2 regions of the Intrasporangium calvum DSM 43043 genome follow, and region 2 is predicted to be linked to the other one. Evidence: riboswitches for the same ligand, from Rfam matches in the RefSeq annotation. Region 2 holds a riboswitch; the other holds the start of a gene.
The links. Region 2 has a riboswitch for thiamine pyrophosphate ahead of INTCA_RS16795 (ECF transporter S component). Riboswitches for the same ligand answer to the same signal wherever they lie in the genome.
Positions count from the first base shown of each region.

Region 1: it holds a riboswitch for thiamine pyrophosphate, as region 2 does, so the genes downstream of both, thiE (thiamine phosphate synthase) here and INTCA_RS16795 (ECF transporter S component) in region 2, are expected to answer to the same signal.

Region 1 is NC_014830.1:1,562,566-1,573,562, reverse strand. Features, by position in the region: gene INTCA_RS07150 (AMP-binding protein) at 1-50, opposite strand, end outside; tRNA gene INTCA_RS07145 (tRNA-Ala) at 109-184, opposite strand; gene INTCA_RS07140 (histidine phosphatase family protein) at 277-891, opposite strand; gene rsfS (ribosome silencing factor) at 936-1,379, opposite strand; gene nadD (nicotinate-nucleotide adenylyltransferase) at 1,376-2,026, opposite strand; gene INTCA_RS07125 (hypothetical protein) at 2,050-2,292, opposite strand; gene INTCA_RS07120 (glycosyltransferase family 2 protein) at 2,379-3,443, shown strand; gene INTCA_RS07115 (class I SAM-dependent methyltransferase) at 3,468-4,163, opposite strand; gene INTCA_RS07110 (glutamate-5-semialdehyde dehydrogenase) at 4,225-5,508, opposite strand; TPP riboswitch at 5,627-5,738, shown strand; gene thiE (thiamine phosphate synthase) at 5,734-6,417, shown strand; gene thiO (glycine oxidase ThiO) at 6,414-7,673, shown strand; gene thiS (sulfur carrier protein ThiS) at 7,670-7,870, shown strand; gene INTCA_RS07090 (thiazole synthase) at 7,872-8,696, shown strand; gene INTCA_RS20105 (thiamine phosphate synthase) at 8,693-9,436, shown strand; gene thiD (bifunctional hydroxymethylpyrimidine kinase/phosphomethylpyrimidine kinase) at 9,433-10,371, shown strand; gene thiC (phosphomethylpyrimidine synthase ThiC) at 10,368-10,997, shown strand, end outside.
Region 2 is NC_014830.1:3,673,055-3,684,051, forward strand. Features, by position in the region: gene INTCA_RS16770 (pyridoxal phosphate-dependent aminotransferase) at 1-1,134, opposite strand, end outside; gene mptB (polyprenol phosphomannose-dependent alpha 1,6 mannosyltransferase MptB) at 1,245-3,380, opposite strand; gene INTCA_RS16780 (histidine phosphatase family protein) at 3,373-3,975, opposite strand; gene INTCA_RS16785 (hypothetical protein) at 3,972-4,451, opposite strand; gene INTCA_RS16790 (ATP-binding cassette domain-containing protein) at 4,479-6,824, opposite strand; gene INTCA_RS16795 (ECF transporter S component) at 6,840-7,475, opposite strand; TPP riboswitch at 7,597-7,713, opposite strand; gene INTCA_RS16800 (DUF4235 domain-containing protein) at 7,775-8,203, shown strand; gene INTCA_RS16805 (DUF1918 domain-containing protein) at 8,351-8,560, shown strand; gene ppdK (pyruvate, phosphate dikinase) at 8,716-10,997, shown strand, end outside.

The sequences.
Region 1 (10,997 bases), 1.9 Mb from region 2:
ACCGCGGCGACCGGGTCGGCGTGCTCCTCCGGCCGGACGTGGTCCGTCATGGATCCTCCTGGGCGGATGCGACGAAGGGCCGGACACCCGGTCCGGCCCTTCGTCATCTGGTGGAGCTGAGGGGACTCGAACCCCTGACCCCCTCCATGCCATGGAGGTGCGCTACCAGCTGCGCCACAGCCCCGTCGGACCTCACTTCCGTGAAGTGCCTGCGTCACTCTAGCCAATGAAGGCGCCCGAGCCCAAATCCACGGTCATGGCACCACGCCGCCCGGGTCACGCCTTCCACGGGCCGAGGTTCCACCCCGAGATCCGCCATCGCGACATCGCGCTGAAGCTCTTGCTGCCCTCGACGAGCTCGATCCAGTGGCAGTTGTCGATCCCGCGGAACACGGCATCCGAAACGTCCTGGTCGAGCCCGACCAGGTCGGTCGCGGCGATCCGGCCGGACACCCCGTGCGCCACGATGAGCGCCGTCTCGCCGGGCAGGAGCTCCCGCTCGACCTCCCGGACGGACTGCCCCACGCGGTGGGCCACCTCGGCCCGGGTCTCCCCCGTGACGCCCCGCGGCACGTCCTCGCCACGGTCGAGCGCGGCGATCGTCTCCGGGTACCTCGCCCTCACCTCATCGGCGTGCAGCCCCTGCCACTCGCCGACATGGACCTCACGGAGGCGCGCGTCGAGTCGCACCTCGAGGCCCGCCAGGGAGGCGATGGCATCGGCCGTCGCCGCCGCACGCTGCAGGTCGCTGGACACGAGCAGGGCAGGTCGGTAGGCAGCCAGGTGCGGCGCAGCCGCCGCCACCTGGGCCCGGCCCGTCTCGGAGAGCTCGGTGTCCTTGTGGCCCTGCCAGACCCGGGCGGCGTTGTCCACGGTCTCTGCGTGGCGCATGATCACGATCCGGCGGGCCGCGGGCGAAGATCCCGGCGCGGCATTCACGGCGTGGCGCCCGACCCGTCCGACCCGTCCGACCCGTCCGACCCGTCCGGGGAGCTGGACGCACCAGGCCGGGCCGGGGACTCGATCGCCGTCAGGTCGATCTCAGGGCAGTCCTTCCACAGCCGCTCGAGCGCGTAGTACTCGCGCTCGTCCTCGTGCTGGATGTGCACGATGATGTCGCCGAAGTCGATGAGGACCCAGCGCCCGTCGCGTTCCCCCTCGCGCCGGATCGGCTTGGACCCCAGCTCGCGGAGCCGGTCCTCGACCTCGTCGACGATGGCGCCGATCTGTCGCTCGGAGGGCGCCGAGGCGATGACGAAGACATCGGTCAGTGGCATCTGGTCGCTGACGTCGATGGCCGTCACCCGCTCGGCGATCTTCTCCTCGGCGGCGTCGGCAGCCGCCTTGGCGAGCTGGAGCGCATGGTTTGTTGCTGTCACTGGTCTCCTTGCAGAGGAACTGAGGTGCGTCGGGGCGAGGTGATCCGCGCCCGGAGGGGCTCGACGGGTGGCGCCCCACACCCTCCGCCGGTGTAGAGGCAGTACTTGTTGATGTACTGGACGACGCCATCGGGGACGAGGTACCAGACCGGCTCCCCCTCGGCCACCCGGGCGCGGCAGTCCGTCGAGCTGATCGCCATCGCCGGCACCTCCTGCAGGGTGACACGGTCCTCGGGAAGGCCCTTGTCCGAGAGCAGGTGCCCAGGGCGCGTGACGCCGATGAAGTGCGCGAGCTGCCAGAGCCGCTCGGCGTCCTTCCACCCGAGGATGTCGGCGAGCGCGTCAGCGCCGGTGATGAAGAACAGCTCGTCGTCGGGCAGCTCGGCGCGCAGGTCGCGGAGCGTGTCGATCGTGTAGGTCGGCCCGGGTCGGTCGATGTCGACGCGGCTCACGGTGAACCGCGGGTTGGACGCCGTCGCGATCACCGTCATGAGGTAGCGGTGCTCGGCCGGGGAGACCTCGGCGTGCGACTTCTGCCAGGGCTGGCCGGTGGGGACGAAGATGACCTGCTCGAGTCCGAACAGGGCCTGCACCTCGCTGGCCGCCACGAGGTGGCCATGGTGGATGGGGTCGAAGGTCCCACCCATGACCCCGATGCGGCGGCGCGTGCTCAGTGGTGCGTCCCCTCCACGTGGCCGGGGTGGCTCGGGTGCCCCTCGATCTGGATCCGGCCGTGCTGGTCGACGTGGGTCGACATCGGCACCTTGTGGGCGGTGTTGCGGAAGGACCAGGTGACGCCGAGCGCCACAAGGAAGAGCGCGAAGGTGATGAGGAAGTACGCGATGAACGGCATGGGCAGCTCGCGCGCGGCTTCCTCGCCCTGTGCGACCAGGGTCAGGACACGATCAGACATGCGGCACAGCGTACCTCCCAAGGGGCTCGGTCCGGAGCGACCGTGCGGCGCTCGAGACCGCGGCGCCGGGCCGTAGGCTGTTTCCCATGGTCCCCGAGCTGTCCGTCGTCATCCCCATGTACAACGAGGAGGACGTGCTCCCGCTGCTCGTCCAGCGGCTGCGTCCCCTCCTCGACGGCATGGACGTGGCGTACGAGGTGGTGGCCGTGGACGACGGCAGCACGGACCTGACTCCCGCCCTGCTGCACCGGTACCACCGCGAGTGGCCGGCCCTGCGCGTGCTCCGCCTCCGCGCCAACGCCGGGCACCAGGCCGCGATCTCGGCCGGCCTCGCCACCGCCCGGGGCGCCTACGTCGTCACGCTCGACGCGGACCTGCAGGACCCTCCCGAGGTCATCCCGGAGATGCTGTCGGCGGCGAGGCGGGACAACGTCGACGTCGTCTACGGCGTGCGCAGCGACCGGTCGTCGGACACGTGGTTCAAGCGGGTGTCGGCCCAGACCTTCTACCGGTTCATCCGGGTCATGTCCGGCACGTCGGCCCACGCGGATGCCGGGGACTTCCGCCTCATGTCGCGGGCCACGGTGGATGCCGTCAACAGTCTCCCGGAGCACAACCGGGTGCTCCGCTTCGTCGTGCCGGCACTCGGCTTCCCCTCGGACACCGTCGAGTACAAGCGTGAGGAGCGCGCGGCAGGATCGACGAAGTACCCGCTCATCAAGATGATCCGCCTCTCGGTCGACTCGCTGACGGGCATCTCGACGGCACCGTTGCGGCTCGCGACGATCGCCGGGTTCGTCGGCGCCGTCCTCGCTCTCCTGCTCATCGGATACGGGCTCGTCGCCCGCGCCCAGGGCCACACCGTGGCCGGCTGGACCTCCACGGTGGCCGTCGTCGCCGGGGTGGGCGCCGTGCAGCTGGTCTGCGTGGGCATCCTCGGTGAGTACATCGGCCGGATGTACGCGCAGCTGCAAGGGCGCCCGACCTACTTCGTCGCGTACGACTCCCTCACGGAGAGCTCGCCGCAGCACGGGCCGACCGACACGCCGCTGCCGGCCACGCCCCGTGACGAACACATCCCGACGCAGACCGTGCGGGCCGACACCGACGGCTCGCCCGGCTCGCCCGGCACGCCTGCGCGACTGCGCTGAGCGCCACCCGGTCCGCCCCGACCATCACTGCCGGGGGCGGGCCGTGACGAGCAGGCTGACACCGGGCAGGCCACCCACCGGCAGGTACCGCTCGGCGGTGATGATGGCGCGCAGCCCCGTGTTGACGATCGGGTGCAGGTCCTCGAGGTCCGAGCCGGTCGAGGCTCGCCGCCGGAAGGCCACCACGGGTCGGAGCAGGACGTTCCAGGAGCGGACGCTGTCGATGACGAAGCCGCCCCGCTCCAGGAGGGCGAGCAGCTCGGGACGGGTGTAGCGGCGCAGGTGGTGCACGGCCTCGTCGTGTGCGGACCAGAGCCGTGGGTCGGCGGGGACGGCGACGAGGTACGTGCCGCTCGGCTTGAGCACGCGGTGGGCCTCGCGGACGGCGCCGTCGTCGTCGGCGAGGTGCTCGAGGATGTCGAAGGCGACGACGAGGTCCTGGGTGTCGTCGGCGAGGGGCAGGCGGGTCGCGTCGGACCGGAGCACCGGCAGCCCCCGTTCGTGCGCGACGGCGGCGCCCTCGGCGCTGTACTCGAGAGCCGTCGCCTCCCAGCCGGCGCGTTGCAGCACCATCGTGTTGCCGCCGCCGGCAGCCCCGATGTCGATGGCCCGGCCGGGGGTCAGGCCCCGGATCGCCTCCGCTAGCAGGTGTCGCCGCTCGCGGTACCACCAGTGCTGCCCCTCGAGCTGAGCGAGCTTGCGGACCTCAGTGCCCTCCATGCCGCGCCATCATGCCAGTGCGCAGAGGTGGATGGGCCAGTGGGCGCCGCAGTCGGCCGAGTCAGCGGATCTGGCCGTCGCCCTCGACGATCCACTTCGTCGTCGTCAGCTCCGGCAGCGCCATCGGCCCCCGGGCGTGCAGCTTCTGCGTCGAGATCCCGATCTCGGCACCGAAGCCGAACTCGCCTCCGTCGGTGAAGCGGGTGCTCGCGTTGACCATGACCACGGCTGCGTCGACCTCGGCCGTGAAGCGCCGTGCGGCTGCGCGGTCCTCCGTGACGATGGCCTCGGTGTGCCCGGAGCCGTGTCGGCGGATGTGCTCCATCGCCGCGTCCAGGTCGTCGACGACGGCGACGTTCATCTCGAGTGCGAGCCACTCCGTGTCGAAGTCCTGCTCCGAAGCGATGGCGTATGCCGCTGAGCTGGCTTCCGCGTAGGGCCTGACGTCGGGCGTGACGTGCAGCTTCACCTGCGCGTTGGCGAGGTCGGTGAGCACCTTGGGGAGGAAGTCCGCGGCCACCTCACGGTGGACGAGCAGCGACTCGGCCGCGTTGCACACGCTCGGACGGTGCGTCTTGGCGTTGGTCGTGATCGCGGCGGCCTGGTCGAGGTCGGCGGCTCGGTCGACGTAGACGTGGCACACCCCGACCCCTGTCTCGATGACCGGGACGGTGGACTCGCGCACGACGGTCTGAATGAGGTCGGCTCCCCCGCGTGGGATGACGAGGTCGACGCGGCCGCGCGCGGTCATGAGGGCTCGGGCGGCGTCGCGGCCGCCCTCTCCGAGGAGGGTGATGGCGTCCTCCGGCAGGCCCTGACCGGCCAGGGCGAGGCGCAACGCGATGACGGTGGCCCAGTTCGTGGCCCCGGCTGCTGACCCGCCGCGGAGGATCACTGCGTTGCCCGACTTCAGGCCGAGTCCGGCTGCGTCGACGGTGACGTTGGGCCGAGCCTCGTAGATCATCCCGATGACGCCCATCGGCACCCGGACCTGGCGGATCTGGAGCCCGTTGGGCAGCGTCGAGCCCCGGACGATCTCGCCGACCGGGTCGGGCAGCGCCGCGATGTCCCGTAGGCCCTGGGCGGAGGCTGCGACGCGCTGCTCGTCGAGGCGGAGCCGGTCCTGGAGGGCCTCGCTCATGCCGTTGGCGCGGCCGCGGTCGAGGTCCTGGGCGTTGGCCTGGAGGATCTGCGGGGTGGCGACGACGAGTGCGTCGGCGAGCGCGTGGAGGGCGGCGTCCTTCTCGGCGCGGCTCAGCTGGGCGAGCCGGCGGGAGGCGACGCGGGCCCGGTCGGCGAGCTGGTTGACGTGCTCGACGACCGAGGGGTCGATGGTGTGGGACATGGTTCAAGGGTAGGCGCCTCACCCTCTCAGCGGTCCCGCGCGTCCGTTGCCCGGTGGCTGCCGCGTCCTACCCGGGCACCCCGGGATGCGCGTTCGCGGCCAGGTCGCTATGGTTCTGACCGTCCTTCACGGGAGTCCGGAGCACCGGGCTGAGAGGGGGCTGACGCAGCCCCGACCGTCCCAACCTGATCCGGATCATGCCGGCGCAGGGACCAAGGAGTTGCGATGACGCAGAGTCCCCGGCCGTTCCCACGGCTGCACGTCCTCACCGACACCCGCGGCGGTCGCGACCCCCTCCGCGAAGTGCGGTGCGCGATCGCCACCGGCCGGGCGGCGGTCCAGGTGCGGGCCAAGGACCACACGGACCGCGAGGTCCTCGCCCTCACCACCGCGATCCTCGGGCTGGCCCGTCCCGCAGGCACGCTCGTCATCGTGGATGACCGCGTCGACGTCGCGTTGGCCGCCGGCGCGGACGGCGTGCACCTCGGGGCCACCGACCTCCCCGTCGCGGAGGTCCGACGCGTCGTTCCCGCAGGCTTCGTCATCGGAGCCACGGTGCGCACCCCCGACATGGCCCGCGCCGCCGAGTCGGCCGGCGCCACCTATCTCGGCGCCGGACCGGCTCATGCGACGACCACCAAGGCCGGCCTCCCAGAGCCACTCGGACCACCCGGCCTCCGTGCCGTCACCGCAGCCACGGAGCTGCCCGTCATCGCGATCGGTGGTGTCACCCCCGAGCTCGTCCCCGCCCTGCTCGCCGCCGGCGCGCACGGCGTCGCCGTGGTCGCCGCGCTGTCCGAGGCAGCCGACCCGGCCGCGACGGCAGCGGCTCTCACCGCCGCGCTGGTCGGTCCGTCCGACCAGTGCGACGGCGAGCCGGCCGACGGTCGGATCGAGGTCCGCCCGTGAGCACGGCACCGGGACGAGGTGCCGCGGTGACCACGGCAGCCCCCCAGGACCGGCACTCGGCCCTCGTGGAGTCAGGGGTCTCCACGAGGGTCCGCGTCGCCGTCATCGGTGGCGGCATCATCGGGCTCGCGAGCGCCTGGCAGCTGGCTCGGGCGGGCTGTCAGGTGACGGTGCTCGACCCGGGCGTCGCGGGGGGAGCCACGCACGCCGCCGCCGGGATGATCACCCCGTCGAGCGAGGCCACCTTCGGACAGGAGGCACTCCTGGCGGCGAGCACGGCGTCCGCCGGTCGCTGGCCCGCCTTCGCCGCCGACCTCGCCGCCGACTCCGGGCTGCCCATCGACCTGCGCCGCGAAGGCACCCTCTTCGTCGCGGCCGACCACGACGACGAGCAGGTCCTCGCCCGGCAGGCCCGCCTCCTCGAGCGGTACCACCGGGCCGTCGAGCGGCTCCCGAGCCGGGCGGCCCGTCGCCTCGAACCGGCGCTGTCGCCGCGCCTCGCCGGCTGCCTCGTCATCGAGGACGAGTCGGCCGTGGACCCGAGGCGCGTCGCCCACGCCCTCCGCATCGCCATCACCAGCCGCGGGGGCGAGTTCCGCCCCCTGCTGGCCCGCCCCGAGCTCCGGGACCGTCGCATCGTCGGTGCGGAGCCCGCCGTGGAGCCGACCCGCCGGTCCGTGGAGCCGGTCGGGCACGCTCGGCCCCACTCGAGCCACGCGGACGTCACCGTGCTCGCGGCGGGTTGGGCGACGTCCGGGCTCGCGGCCCACCTGGGGCTGCGGGTCCCCATCCGTCCGCTCAAGGGCCAGGTGCTGCGGCTCCGACCGGCCGCGCCCGACGTCCTGCACCGCATCGTCCGGGCATCCGTGCACGGCCGGTTCGTCTATCTCGTGCCCCGCTCCGACGGCGAGGTCGTCGTCGGCGCCACGAGCGAGGACGTCGGGGCCGACCCGAGCGTCACCGCCGGCGCGGTCCACGACCTGCTCCACGACGCCATCGAGATCGTCCCCGAGCTGTCCGAGGCGGCGCTCGTCGAATCCACCGCCGGGCTGCGACCCGCCACCCCGGACAACCTCCCGGTCGTCGGGCCGTCCGGTGTCGACGGGCTCGTCGTCGCCGCCGGCCACGGGCGGGACGGCATTCTCCTGGCACCGCTGACGGCCGACGCCGTCGTCGCGCACGTCCTCGGTCTCCCGCAGCCGGAGCACGCCGACCACTTCGACCCACGACGCTTCGGCACCCAGGAGGACGAGTGAACGTCATCGTCAACGGCGAGCAGCACCGCCTCGAGCCGGGCACCACGGTCGCCGCGCTCGTCGGCACCCTCGGTCTGCCGAGCCGCGGCATCGCCATCGCACTCGACCGGGTCATCGTCCCGCGCTCGCGCTGGGCCACCGAGGTGCTCAGTCCCGGCGCGGAGCTCGAGGTCGTCACCGCAATGCAGGGCGGCTGACATGGCCGGCACACCCTCACGGCCCGACCCGGTCACCATCGACGGGCGGCCCACCATCGACGGCCCCCTCACCATCGACGGCACCGAGCTCGGCTCCCGGCTCATCCTGGGCACCGGGGGCGCGACGAGCCACGCCTCCCTGGAGGCGGCGGTCCGCGCCTCCGGGACCGAGCTCGTCACCGTCGCGCTGCGCCGCGTGCCGAAGGACGGCGTCGGCGGGCTGCTCGACCTCCTCGGGGACTGCGGTGTCCGGCTGCTGCCCAACACCGCAGGGTGTCGCACGGCCCGCGACGCGCTCCTCACGGCCCGGCTCGGACGGGAGGCCCTCGAGACCAGCTGGGTCAAGCTCGAGGTGATCGCGGACGACCGGACGCTGCTCCCCGACGTCGTCGAGACCATCGACGCGGCAGAGCAGCTGGTGCGGGACGGTTTCGTGGTGCTGCCCTACACGAACGATGACCCGATCGCGGCCCAGCGCCTCGTCGACGCCGGCTGCGCGGCGGTCATGCCTCTCGGCGCGCCGATCGGCAGCGGCCTGGGGATCCGCAACCCCCATGCCATCGAGCTGATCCGTGAGCTCGTCGACGTGCCGGTCATCCTCGACGCCGGCATCGGGACCGCCTCCCACGCGGCCCTGGCGATGGAGCTCGGCTGTGACGCGGTCCTGCTCGCCACCGCGGTCACCCGGGCCGAGGACCCGGAGGCGATGGCCCGTGCCATGCACCACGCCGTCGAGGCCGGCTGGCTCGCGCGCCACGCCGGGCGCATCCCGGTCCGCCGCCTGGCCCGCGCATCCTCCCCCACCGAGGGCCTGGTCGAGTGGTGAGCCTGCGGGAGGCTGCTGGGCTGGCCATCGCGGTGACCGACCGGTCGCAGGTCCCCGGGAACCGTCCCCTCCTCGATGTCGTGCGGGCCGTGCTCGAGGGCGGCGCTCACGGGGTGCTGGTACGCGAGCGCGACCTGGCCGACGAGGAGCGGGCCGCCCTCGTCACCGGGGTCGGCCCGCTCTGCGCCGAGCACCAGGCCCTGCTCCTCGTCGCCTCCCCGCTCCCCCATCCCCACCTCCCCCATCCCCACCTCCCCCCTCCCCAGGGTCGATGTGACCGATCGAGATCTGCATCGGTCGATCACATCGAATCGGGAGAGGGGAGGCGGCTGGGCCTGCACCTGAGACGCCATGAAGGGGTGCCCGCAGACCTCGACCGCGTCGCCACGTTCGTCGGCCGCTCCTGCCACGACCTGGCCGAGCTGCGGCGCGCGGCCGACGACGGGCTCGACCACGTCACGCTCTCTCCGGTGGCCGCGTCCGTCTCGAAACCCGGTCACGGCCCGGCGCTCGGACCAGCGGGCCTGCGCCGTCTGGCGAGCACGGTCCGGCGCGAGCACCCCACCCCGCCAGTCATCTTCGCGCTGGGCGGCGTCGACGCCGCGAACGCCGGCCACTGGATCGCGGCCGGTGCTGACGGGGTCGCCGTCATGGGCGCCGTGATGCGCGCGGCCGACCCGACCGCGGCGATGCGCGCCGTCGTCGACTCGGTCCGCGCAGCCAGAGCGGGAGCCTCATGACGGGCCGTCAGCACACTCCCCCGGGCGCCGGTGCCGCGCGGCAGGCCGAGCACGCTCCGACACCGCCGGTTGCGCTGACCATCGCGGGATCCGACAGCGGCGGAGGGGCGGGGATCCAGGCCGACCTGGCGACCTTTGCGGCCCTCGGCGTCCACGGTGCGAGTGCGGTCACCGCCGTCACCGTGCAGGACACGACCGGGGTGCACGGCGTCCACGCGCTCCCGGTCGACGTCGTGCTCGCACAGGTCGACTGCGTCCTCGCCGACCTGGCCCCGACTGTGGTCAAGGTCGGCATGCTCGGCGAGGCGTGCCTGACGCTGGCGGTGGCCCGGCTCGCGGCCGCGGGCCGGCTGCCCCGGCTCGTCGTCGACCCCGTCCTCGTCTCGACGAGCGGCCACTCGCTCGCCGCGGACGGCGTAACCCAAGCCCTCCGGGATCACCTGCTCCCCCACGCCGTGCTCGTCACCCCCAACACGGACGAGGCGGCCGCTCTTCTCGATGTCGGGCCGGCCCGGTCAGTCGACGAGCAGGCCGACCAGGCCCAAGCGCTCCGGGCGCTCGGCGCGACAACCGTGGTCGTCACGGGCGGCACGGTTCGGACCGCAGCCGGCGCCGACCGGGTCGACGTCCTCGCCGAGGCCGCCGGCACGCACGTGTTCCGCTCCTCCGAGATCGCGACCGACAACGACCACGGCACCGGCTGCACCTTTGCCTCCGCGGCCGCAGCCTTCCTCGCCCGCGGCGAGAGCACTCGCGACGCCGTCCTGTCCGCGCGCGGCTTCGTCCGCCACGCCCTGCGCACGTCGGCCGGCTGGCGACTCGGAGCCGGACGCGGCCCCGTCGCCCACACCCGCACCACCTTCCTCGACCCCCCGGCCAGCCCCCTCACCAGCCCCCTCACCAGCCCCCTCACCAGCCAAGGAGCCCCCCGATGACGCACGCCAACCCCGCGCGGAGCAAGGTCTACGTGCCGAGCGAGCCCAGCGGCATACGGGTGCCGTTCACCGAGGTCACCCTCACGGAAGGCAACGAACCCTTCCACCTCTACGACACATCGGGGCCCGGGAGCGTCGCCGAGGAGGGTCTCCCGCCCGCCCGGGCTCGCTGGATCGAGGGCCGCGCCGACGTCGAGACGTACACCGGTCGGGAGCGCGACCTCGCCGACGACGGACGCTCGGCCGTCCGACGGGGTGAGGCGTCCCTCGAGTGGCGCGGCGAGCGGCGAGCACCGCTGCGCGCCAAGCCCGGCCGGCGGGTCACTCAGATGGCGTACGCGCGCGCCGGCACCGTCACCCGAGAGATGGAGTACGTCGCGGCCCGCGAGCGCTGCGACGTCGAGCTCGTCCGATCGGAGGTCGCCGCGGGCCGGGCCATCATCCCGAGCAACGTCAACCATCCGGAGAGCGAGCCGATGGTCATCGGCCGGCGCTTCCTCGTCAAGATCAACGCGAACATCGGCAACTCCGCCGTGACCAGCTCGATCGCCGAGGAGGTCGAGAAGCTCACCTGGGCGACGCGCTGGGGTGCCGACACCGTGATGGACCTGTCCACCGGCGATGAC
Region 2 (10,997 bases):
CCGGAAGTGGTCGTGCGAGGGCCAGTTGAACCCGGTCCCGTGGACGACGAGGAGCTTCTCCTCGCTGAGCAGGTCGAAGGCGAACCGCTCGTCGTCCCGGATCTGGTGGACCTTGGGGTCGAGGCGCGGGAAGAGGTAGAGCGCACCCTCCGGCTTGGTGCACGAGACCCCCGGGATCTGGTTGAGCATCTCCCAGGCCCGGTCGCGCTGCTCGAGGAGTCGACCGCCCGGCAGGATCAGCTCGGTGATCGACTGGTAGCCGCCCAGGGCGACCTGGATGGCGTGCTGGGCCGGCACGTTGGCGCACAGACGCATGTTCGCGAGGACCTCGAGGCCCTCGATGTAGCTGCGGGCGTGCTCCTTCGGGCCGGTGAGGGCCAGCCACCCGGAACGGAACCCGGCCACGCGGTACGCCTTGGAGAGGCCGTTGAAGGTGAGGCAGAACAGGTCCGGGGCGAGGGCGGCGATCGACGTGTGCTTCGCGTCGTCGTAGAGGATCTTGTCGTAGATCTCGTCGGCCATGATGATCAGCTGGTGCCGGCGGGCCAGCTCGGCGATGCCCTCGAGGACGTCGACCGGGTAGACGGCGCCCGTGGGGTTGTTCGGGTTGATGACGACGATCGCCTTGGTCCGGTCGGTGATCTTGCTCGCGATGTCGTCGAGGTCGGGCGCCCAGCCCGCCTGCTCGTCGCAGAGGTAGTGCACCGGGGTCCCGCCGGCCAGGGACGCGGCGGCCGTCCACAGCGGGTAGTCCGGCGCCGGGATGAGGACCTCGTCGCCGTTGTTGAGCAGGCCCTGCATCGCCATGACGATGAGCTCGCTGACGCCGTTTCCCAGGTAGATGTCCTCGATGTCGAGACGGGGGAAGTCGCGGACCTCGTAGTGCTGCTTGATGGCGCGTCGCGCGCTGACGATGCCCTTGCTGTCGCTGTAACCCTGTGCGGTCGGCAGCGCGCGGATCACGTCGACGAGGATGTCGTCCGGCGCCTCGAAGCCGAACGGCGCCGGGTTGCCGATGTTGAGCTTGAGGATCCGGTGCCCCTCGTCCTCGAGCCGTTTGGCCTCGGCGAGCACCGGTCCGCGGATCTCGTAGCAGACGGACGCGAGCTTCTTGGACTGGGAGACGAGGCGCATGCGCTACAGGGTGTCAGGTGGGGCTGGGAGGGTCCTCGTGATTCTCGTCATGTGGCCCTCCGTCGTGGCCGGGACGAGCTGGGCGTATGCCGCTGGGCTCGCCGGGTGCCTCACTGCAGCAGGCAGGCCAGCGAGCTCGCCTCGCTCGTGAGCGTCAGGCGGACACCGACCTCCCCGCTCGGCGGGCTCGCGACCGCCGTCAGCTCGCGGCCCCCTTCGGTGAGGCGGAGCTCGACGCCGGCTGCGGTGGCGACCCGTCGCCAGCCCACGGCGCGCAGGTAGGTCTCGATCTCGTCGACCGACGGGCCGCTGATCCGCCCCCAGGTCAGCTCGGCCCAGCCCTCGTCCGTGACCCCGCACGGTTGCCTCGTGCTGGTCCCGAGCGGGCGGAGCTCACGACCCAGCTCCCGGGCGTGAGCCCGCAAACCCTCGTAGGCTGAGAGGTCGTCGGCGTGGACTCGAGCGGTCAGCGCCCAGGCGGCGAAGCCGAGGACCAGGGCCACCGCGGCAGCGGAGGCGAGGAGGATCCCGTGCGGGCGGCGCCCGACCGGGACGAGCGCGGCGGGCTCGGCCGGGGTCGGGACGGGGCCCGGCTCCGGCTCGAGCGACCAGCCGCCTTCGGCGGGCCAGGTCCGGCGAGCCATCTGCCCATCATCCCCGGCGGGGGCGTGGACGAGAGGGCGATCGAGCGAGACGAGGCCGCCCCAGTCGGCGCGGCGCGCCCACCGCAGCCCCGACCGCAGCAGCAGGACGAGGGCCGCGACGGCGATGGGCACGCCGACGGCGGTGGTCGTCAGACCGAGGCTGTAGCCGTCGGGCAGCTGGGCGAAGCAGAGCACCGTGGCGACGACGGGGAGCCATCGCCGGGCGGCGGGGCTGCCGTCGCCCTCGCGATCCGTGGCGGCGAGGAGCGGCAGGGCCCAGAGGAAGTACCAGCCGAGGAAGGCGGGCGCGAGGACGATGAGGGCGAGGAAGGCCCAGCCGGCCGCCCGGACGATGCGCCCCTCCCACCCCCGTGGGGCCTCCTCAGGGCGGTCCCGGCGGGGGGCCAAGGGCTTGGCCGCAGCCAGCCAGATGAGGACGAGGACGAGGGCGAGCACGACGAGACCGGCCCCCCGCGCGACCGAGATGCCCGACTCGCGCCACTCGGGGCGCCCGAGCACGTGACCCACGGCGCCGACCGCCATGCCGACGGCCGTGGGCAGTGAGGTCCACTGCTCGTTGCGGCCCGGCGTGGTCCCGGGGTTGAGCCAGGCGGCACCCAGCCCCGCGGCCCGGCTGACCAGCGCCATGGACAGCGCGGCGGTCACGAGGGTGAGCGCGAGGCCTGCGGCGGCCTCCCGACGCCGAAGAGCGCCCGTCCACTCGGCCGCTCCCTCCTGCGCCCCCAGCCGCGTCCCGGCGAGCCGACGGGCCCACAGGAGAGCGACGAACGGCAGCGCCACCACGGCGGTCACCTTCACCAGGGCCCCCACCGAGACGAGCAGGACGGCGGGGACGAGACGCCCGCGCAGCGCGAGGGAGAAGCCGGCGACGACGGCAGCCACCATGAGCGCGTCGTTGTGGGCGCCGCTGATGAAGTGCGCTCCGACGAGCGGGGTGGCGATCGCGAGCCAGGCGGCCTGCCGGCCGGGCGCGCCGACGCGGCGGGCCACGTCGGAGACCGCCCACGCGAGGACCACGACCGCCGCGACCGCGACGAGCCGCAGCAGCAGGAGCGCCACCCAGAGGTGGTCCCCCGCCACGGTGGCGGCGATCCGGGCGACGAGCAGCCACACCGGTCCGTACGGCGACGGGGACTCGAGCCACGTGGGAGCGGTCGACTCCCGCCAGGGTGAGGTCAGGTCGCTGACGCCGTGCTCGTACGGGCTGAGGCCCTCGGCCCACAGCGCGCCCTGCGCGGCGTAGGAGTAGAGGTCCCTGCTGTACAGGGGCGCGGACGCGACGAGCGGCGCGAACCACAGGGCCGCCGTGACCCACCACCAGCGTTCGCCGACAGCCGCGGCCCTCAGTCGCCACCAGGCGAGGACGAGCGCACCCATCGCCAGGACCGACGCCGTCGCGGCCAACGGGGAGCCGCCTGACTCCGCGCTCGGGGCCAGTCCGGGCCAGAGGATGCGGGTGTGGAGGATCGGTCTCGAGCCGGACCCCCAGGACGAGAGTGCCAGGGCGACCGCAGCCGCGAGGCCGGCGTAGCGCCACCCAGCCGCGGCGCGCGACCCGGCGGCCCCCGGCTCGTCACTCATGGGTGATGGGTTCGTCTCCCCAGGCGAGAAGGCGCCACCCCGCGTCGGGGTCGCCCTCCATGGTCACGACGAGCGTGTTGTCCAGCCGTCGGGAGTCGAAGAAGCCCGGGTCGAGCCCCGTGGCGGCGGCCACCCAGACCCGCATCGCCGCCCCGTGGCTCACCGCGACGGCAGACGCGTGACCGTCGCCGGCGATGCGCCGGATCGCCGCCTCGTAGCGGGACATGAAGCCGATGCCCGAGTCACCGCCCGGGATCGCATGCTCCGGGTCGTCGCGCCAGCGCTTCACCGCATCGATGAACGGGCCCCACTCGGTCGACATCTCGTAGTCGCCGGCCTGGATCTCGCGCAGTCCCGGCAGCACGACGGCGTCGACGCCGAGCGCGGCCGCGAGGGGCTCGGCCGTCTGCTGCGCGCGCAGCAGGTCCGAGACATAGATCGCCCCGAGGTCCTCGGCGGCGAGCTTCGCGGCCAGCTCCCGGGCCTGCTCGCGCCCGGCCTCGGTGAGGTGGAGGCCCGGGACGGCCGTGTCGAGCTGGCGGGCCACGTTGGCGTGCGTCTCACCGTGGCGGACGAGGAAGAGTCGCACGGTCACTCGCCCTTGTCGGCGACGCCCGTCAGGCACTGGACGGCGGCCGGGTCGACGTCCTGGTCCGCGTAGAAGTCCGGCGCCTCGACGGGCAGCGTCTCGTGGGGCGGGACGGTCAGGTCCACCTCGTGGACGGTGAGGACGTTGAGGTCGGCGGTGGAGACGAGGGAGATGGCCACCCGGATGTCGAGCGCCTCGTCCGTCGTGTTCGCGAAGGTGCCCGCGAAGCTCCAGACCCCACCGGACTGGTCGCACGAGTCGGTCTCCAGCATCGCCTCGAGGTCGAACGCGCCACCGGGGACGGCCTCCGAGGGGTCCGCCGAGGCGGTCTGCGTCTCGTACGGGGTGAGGGTCGGCTGGATCGGGACGCTGACGGTGCCCTCCTCCGTGGGTGCGGGCTCCGGTTGGCCACACGCCGCCACCCCGAGGAGCGAGGTGACCGCGAGAGCGAGCCCAGCGGCATACGTCAACGGTCTGCGCACGGGGCCATTGTGCCCTGTGCGCCGGGCTCAGGCCGGGAGGAGGAGCCGGGCGGCGAAACCGGCGGCCACGACGGCCACTCCGGCGATGATGGCCACGGTGTCAGCGACCCGCCACGTCGCCTCGGCGGCCCAGGTCCGACGACGCGCCTCGGCGAACCCGCGCGCGTCCATGGCGAGCGCGAGGGTCGCGGCCTGCCCGAGGGCCCCGATGAGCAGGCCGCCGGTGACGACGACCGCCTCACGCAGCCGGGCGACGAGACCACGGTCGGCCCGGACACCGCGCACGCGACGGGTCTTCATCAGCTCGTCCCACAGCGCGTCGAACGACTGGACCCGTTGGAGGGCTGCGGTGGCCGCGACGACGGGTCTGGGCGGCAGCCGCAGACGTTGGGCGAGATGGTCACCCAGGCGCTCCGGGTCGAGGTAGCCGACCACGAAGGCCGAGGGCACGACCAGGCACAGCACCCGCAGACCGGCGCCCGAGGCGACCTCGACGTCGCGGCCCCCGAGGAGCCACGCCGACCACGCCACCCCCAGGACGGCGAGGGCGGCTGGGGCGAGGCGCGTCAGCACCCCGCGGACCCGCCCCGACGGCCGACGGCCCGGGCCGGGGGCGACCAGGCCGATGAGCCCGAGGAGCACCTCGACCCCGAGCACCGCCAGCCCCTGTCGCCACGTCTCCAGCAGCGCGGGCAACGGGAGGACGCTGAGCCCGACGGCCAGGAGGGCCAACGGCCCGACCCGGGCCACGAGAGGACGACGCTCCGGCGTCTCCGGGGGCGGCCTCGGTGGAGGCGTACTGAGGTGGAGGGTCTCGTCCGCCCGCCCGATGGCGCCCTCGTCGTGCGTCGTGAGGACGAGGGCGGCCCCTTCGTCGCGGGACGCCTCGAGGATCCCCATGACGGCCGCCCAGGTCAGGCGGTCCTGCCCGACGGTCGGCTCGTCGGCGAGGAGGAGCGCCGGTCCGTGCAGGATCGCCGCGGCGACGGCGAGCCGGCGCTGCTCCCCGCCGGAGAGGTGCCGCGGGTCGACCGCGCCAAGGCGGTCCAGCCCGAGGGCCGCCAGGACCTCGTCCGCCCTGCGTCCACTGACTGCGGCATCCTGTCCGAGCGCCCTCGGCGTGGTGAGGACGTCGTCCCGCACCGTGCGCCCGAGGAGGGCAGAGGCGGACCGCTGTGGAACCCAGGCGACGACCTTGGCCAGGTCGGTCGAGGCCCAGTCGTGGGGCGGGGGCGGCCCGTTCGCGGGGGTCAGCGCCGAGGCGACGTCGACGCGGCCCGAGGTCGGGGCGCTGAGCCCACCCAAGGCGCCCATGAGCGAGGTCTTGCCCGACCCGCTCGGCCCGACCAGCGAGAGGACGCGGCCCGCGCGCACCTCAAGGTCGACGTCGCTCACCGCCGTCGTGGTCCGGCTCTCGGCTCCGAGGCGACGGGTGCGGTGCTCGACGGTCACGTCGCGGGCCGCGACGACGACGTCGTCCCGCCGAACCAGCCCCGCGGCGGCCGCACCGCTCGGCCACGGCGTCAGGGCGATCTCGAGCGGCTCCGGCTCCGGCCAGCCCGGCACCCAGATGCCCTCGGCGACGAGCCGGCCCGCGTGCTCGTGCAGGACCGCCACCGGCGGGCCATCGGCCAGGACAGCCCCCTCGGCATCGAGCACGACGAGCCGGTCGACGAGGTCGACCCACCCGGTCAGCCGGTGCTCGACGACCACGAGGGTCAGCCCCCGCTCGCGAGTCACGACGTCGACGAGCCCTCGCACGGAGCCTGCCGTCGCCGCGTCGAGCATCGCCGTGGGCTCGTCGAGCAACAGCACGCTGGGCTCCATCGCCAGCGCACCGGCGAGCGCAAGACGCTGCGACTCACCACCGCTCAGCGCGGCCGGCGGGCTGTCCGCCGCCATGGTCAGCCCGACCTCCGCCAGCGTCGCAGCAACCCGCGGTGGCATCTCGCCCCGAGGCAGCTCGACGTTCTCGAGGCCGAACGCGACATCCCGGCCGATCGTCGAGGCCACCACTCCGGACCCCGGGTCCTGGAGCACCAGGCCGACCGAACCGGGGCGGTCCTGCGGCGCCTGCCCGTCGATGGTCACGGACCCCGAGAGGTCACCCGAGTCCGCGGTCAGGAGCAGTCCGGCCACCGCTCGCAGCAAGGTCGACTTGCCCGAACCGCTCGGCCCGGCGAGCAGCACCCGCTCGCCGGGCTCGATCGTCAGGTCCAGGCCCGACAGGACCGGGCGGCTCCGGCCGTAGGGACGCCAGGTGAGGTCCTCGACACGGACGCCGGCTCCGGCGGGCGCGCGAGTCCCCCCGCGGGCTGCCCCCGAGGGCGTCGCGGCTGAGGCTGCTCCGCCCCGGCGTTCCGTGGTCGTCATGGCCGTGCCGACGCGTCAGACCGCGTTTCGCTCCCGGACCTCCTGACCGGGTGGGAAGGCGTTGAGTGCACCCACGTAGGCCAGGAACCGGGTCAGCCACACGGACAGGAGGGAGCCGAAGACGGCCACCGACGCGCCGAAGAGGAACAGGTAGGCGACCTTGTAGCCGAAGTCCCACTCCTGGTACCACGAGTACCACTCGTAGACCGCCTCGAACGCGCCGCCGAGGAACCCACCGAGCAGCAGGGGCGCCCAGCGGTACGTCGCGTAGGCGAACGCCGCGAAGCCGAGCTCGACGCCGAGGCCCTGGACGAACCCGGAGATGAGCGTGGTCAGCCCCCACTGGGTCCCGATGAGGGCCGAGACGACCGCGGCGAGCAGCTCGGTGAAGACGGCAGCGCCGGGCCGACGGATGACGAGCATGCCGACGATGCCGGCGACCAGCCAGGGCCAGTTGAGCAGAGCCGACAGCGGGGGGAACCCCGCGGAGATGAGGTTGGACGGGGTCTCGTAGGCGAGTCCCCAGGCCCAGTAGGCGACGCCGAACGCGACGCCGAGGAAGGCGCAGGTGAGCAGGTCGATGGTCCGCCAGCGCGGAAGCGCTCCGGACGCGCGGATCTCAGTGGGCCTGACCCGTTGCGATGTGGTCATGATGTGTGACTCCCGTGGTTTCCTCGAGAAGGTGGATACCTCGGGGAGGACACCCACCGGCCCACGTCGTCCGTGGCCGGCGCCGGAGCGACGAGTCACGAGAAGACGGAGCACGCGGGTGTCCTGAGAATTACCGACTCCCTTCGCCGGTGCTAACCGGAGCAGGTTCGAGGGTCTGCGGCTGCACGCGTGTCGCGGGCCGCACTCTCAGCGCTGGGGCGCTCCCCTGTCGTAAAGAGGGTGGTGCTGTTCAGTTTTCAGCCCGACTCTACTCCCGCCGACATGGGTACAGTCACACCATGGCCAAGGCGACCAGATCGGCGAACGACGACGCGACCACGCCCGGAGAGGACCAGCACTCGCCACTCGGCGGGCTGGTCTGGAAAGCGATCACCGTCACCTCGACGGTCGTCGCGACGAGGCTCGCCACGACGGTCGCCTCCAAGGGGTGGAAGCTCGCGACCGGCAAGCCGGTCCCGGTGCGCGGTGACTACGAGAAGGAGCGGACGCGGGACGTCATCGCGTTCACGGCACTCTCGGGCATGATCATGGCCGGCACCAAGGTGGCGGCCGAGCGCAAGGCGGCCGAGTACTACCGGCAGTCGACCGGTCACCTGCCGAAGGCGCTCGAGCACACGAAGCTGACCCGCAAGGAGAGGAAGGCGCACAAGAAGCTCGAGAAGGCCACGGCCAAGGCCGAGAAGGGCGCTCAGAAGCTCACCTCCTGACTGCGGTGCACTGGCTCCCGCGAGGGTCCCGAACCCGGCCCAGGCGCCGGACCGGCGTGATCCTCGCGTCACCCCTTCCGGCCGGGGCCCCCGGGGTGGTGTGCTAGGAGTGGCACGCACCCGGACCGTCCGAGGAGGACCACACCCATGAAGGCAGTCGTCGGAGACCGGATCACCATGGCCGCGGAGCACGTCGGCGAACGGGTCCGCGAGGGCACGATCCGCGAGGTGCACGGCGAGAACGGGGCGCCCCCCTACCTCGTCGAGTGGTCGGACGGACACTCGGGGCTGATCCACCCCGGCCCCGGCTCTGTCCTCAAGTGCGAGCACGAGGAGACGAGCAGCCAGGGCAGCTGAGCCCCACTGGCACCCGCCCCGCGCGGGGTGAGCAAGGCCCGGGACCAAAGTCCCTACTCCCGGCACGGGGTCGGCGACACAGGATGCTGGTAGGCGGGACCCCTCGTCAGCCTGCGCCTTGAGGCAGGGCCCGCCGTGCACGGCTGGAGACCGCCATGACCGCTACGGAGATCAGCACGTCATTCGCTACCGCCCACCGTCCCCTCGTCATCGAGTTCCACGAGGGCGACCGCACGATGGCCGACCTGCTCGGTGGCAAGGGCGCGGGGTTGGCCGAGATGACCCGCCTCGGGCTGCCCGTGCCGCCAGGTTTCATCGTGACGACGGAGGCCTGTCGCGCCTACCTCGCTGCCGGCGGTGACCCGGAGGGCCTGTGGGACCAGGTCGACGCGGCCCTCGCCGACCTCGAGGAGCGTTCCGGCCTGGTCCTCGGCGACCCGGCCCGGCCCCTGCTCGTCTCGGTCCGGTCCGGAGCGAAGTTCTCCATGCCGGGGATGATGGAGACGGTCCTCGACATCGGTCTGAACGACGCGGTCGTCGCGGCCCTGGCCGAGCGGGGTGAGTCGCACTTCGCGTGGGACAGCTACCGACGCCTCGCCCAGATGTACGGCCGGACCGTCCTCGGCGTCGAGGGCTCGCGGTTCGACGACCTGCTGACCCGGGCGCGGGCCCATGCGGGGGTCGGCACGGACGCCGAGCTGGACGATGCCCACCTGCAGCAGCTCGCCACCGACTTCCGGGCGCTCATCGTCGCGGAGACGGGCCAGGAGCTGCCGCAGGACGCCGGGACCCAGCTGCGCGAGGCGGTCCGCGCCGTCTTCCGCTCGTGGAACGGCGAGCGCGCCCGCCTCTACCGGGCCCACGAGGGCATTCCCGATGACCTCGGTACGGCCGTCAACGTCGTCCAGATGGTCTTCGGCAACCGGGGTGATCGCTCGGGCAGCGGCGTCTGCTTCACCCGCGACCCCGTGACCGGGGCCCCGGGCGCCTTCGGGGACTATCTGCCCGACGCTCAGGGCGAGGACGTCGTCAGCGGGGTGCGCAGCCCGATGGACCTCTCCGAGCTGCACCGACGCGACCCGGAGATCCACGCCGAGCTCTCCCGGCACCTCAGGTCGCTCGAGACCCACTACCGCGACCTGTGTGATGTCGAGTTCACCGTCGAGCGGGGGCGGCTGTGGATCCTCCAGACCCGACTGGGCAAGCGCAGCCCGGCCGCTGCCTTCCGGATCGCCGTCGAGCTGGCCGACGAAGGCGTCATCGACCTCGACGAGGCCCTGACCCGGGTCAACGGCCACCAGCTGACGACGCTGCTGCACCCGTCCTTCCAGGCGGCCGCGGCCGCACCACTCGCCGGCGGCCTCGCCGCCAGCCCCGGAGCGGCCGTGGGGCAGCTCGTCTTCGACGCGGCCACCGCGATGGAGTGGGCCGGTCTCGGCCGGAGCGTGGTGCTGGCCCGCCCCGAGACGAGCCCGGACGACTTCGGCGGGATGCTCGCCGCCAAGGCGGTCATCACCTCGCGCGGTGGTCTCACCTCGCACGCGGCGGTCGTGGCCCGGGGACTGGGGAAGACGTGCGTCACGGGCATCGAGAAGATGGTCGTCGACCCGGCCGCCCGAACCGCGACCTTCCACGGCAGCCGGGTGCTGACCGAGGGCACCGTCGTGTCGGTCGACGGCAGCACCGGCGAGCTCTTCGAGGGCAGCCGGGAGATCCAGGCGAGCGTCGTCGCGACGGCGATCCAGGAGACCTCGGCCGGAGGTCCCGTCGGCCGGCCCGAGGACCCCACCGCTCGCGGCGTGCTCCGTCTCCTCGAGCAGGCCGACAAGCGTCGCACCATGGGCGTCCGGGCCAACGCCGAGACCCCGGAGGAAGCCCGCACGGCCCGTCGCTACGGCGCCGAGGGGATCGGCCTGTGCCGCACTGAGCACATGCTCATGGGGCCACGCCGCCAGCTCGTCGAACGCGTCGTCACGGACGACGACGCAGCGGGCGCCCTCGCCGAGATCGAGGCGCTCGCGCTCGACGAGTTCACGACGCTCCTGACCGTGATGGAGGGGCTGCCGGTCGTCGTGCGGCTGCTCGACCCGCCGCTGCACGAGTTCCTCCCCGACCTCGTCGACCTCTCCGTCTCGGCTGCGGTCGCGGCGGCGAAGGGTGAGCCGGAGGACCCCGCGGCGGAGCAGCGCCTCGCCGCCGTCCGCCGTCTGCACGAGGCGAACCCGATGCTCGGGCTCCGTGGTGTCCGGCTGCTCCTCGTGCACCCGGAGGTGGCTCAGGTCCAGGTGCGGGCTCTCGCAGAGGCGGTGTCGCGGCTCCTCGAGGAGGGCCGCAACGTCCGCCCCGAGCTGATGCTCCCGCTCGTCGCGGAGGTGGCCGAGCTCGAGGCTGCGCGCGGACGCGTGGAGACCGTCATCGCCGAGGTCGGGGCCCGGCA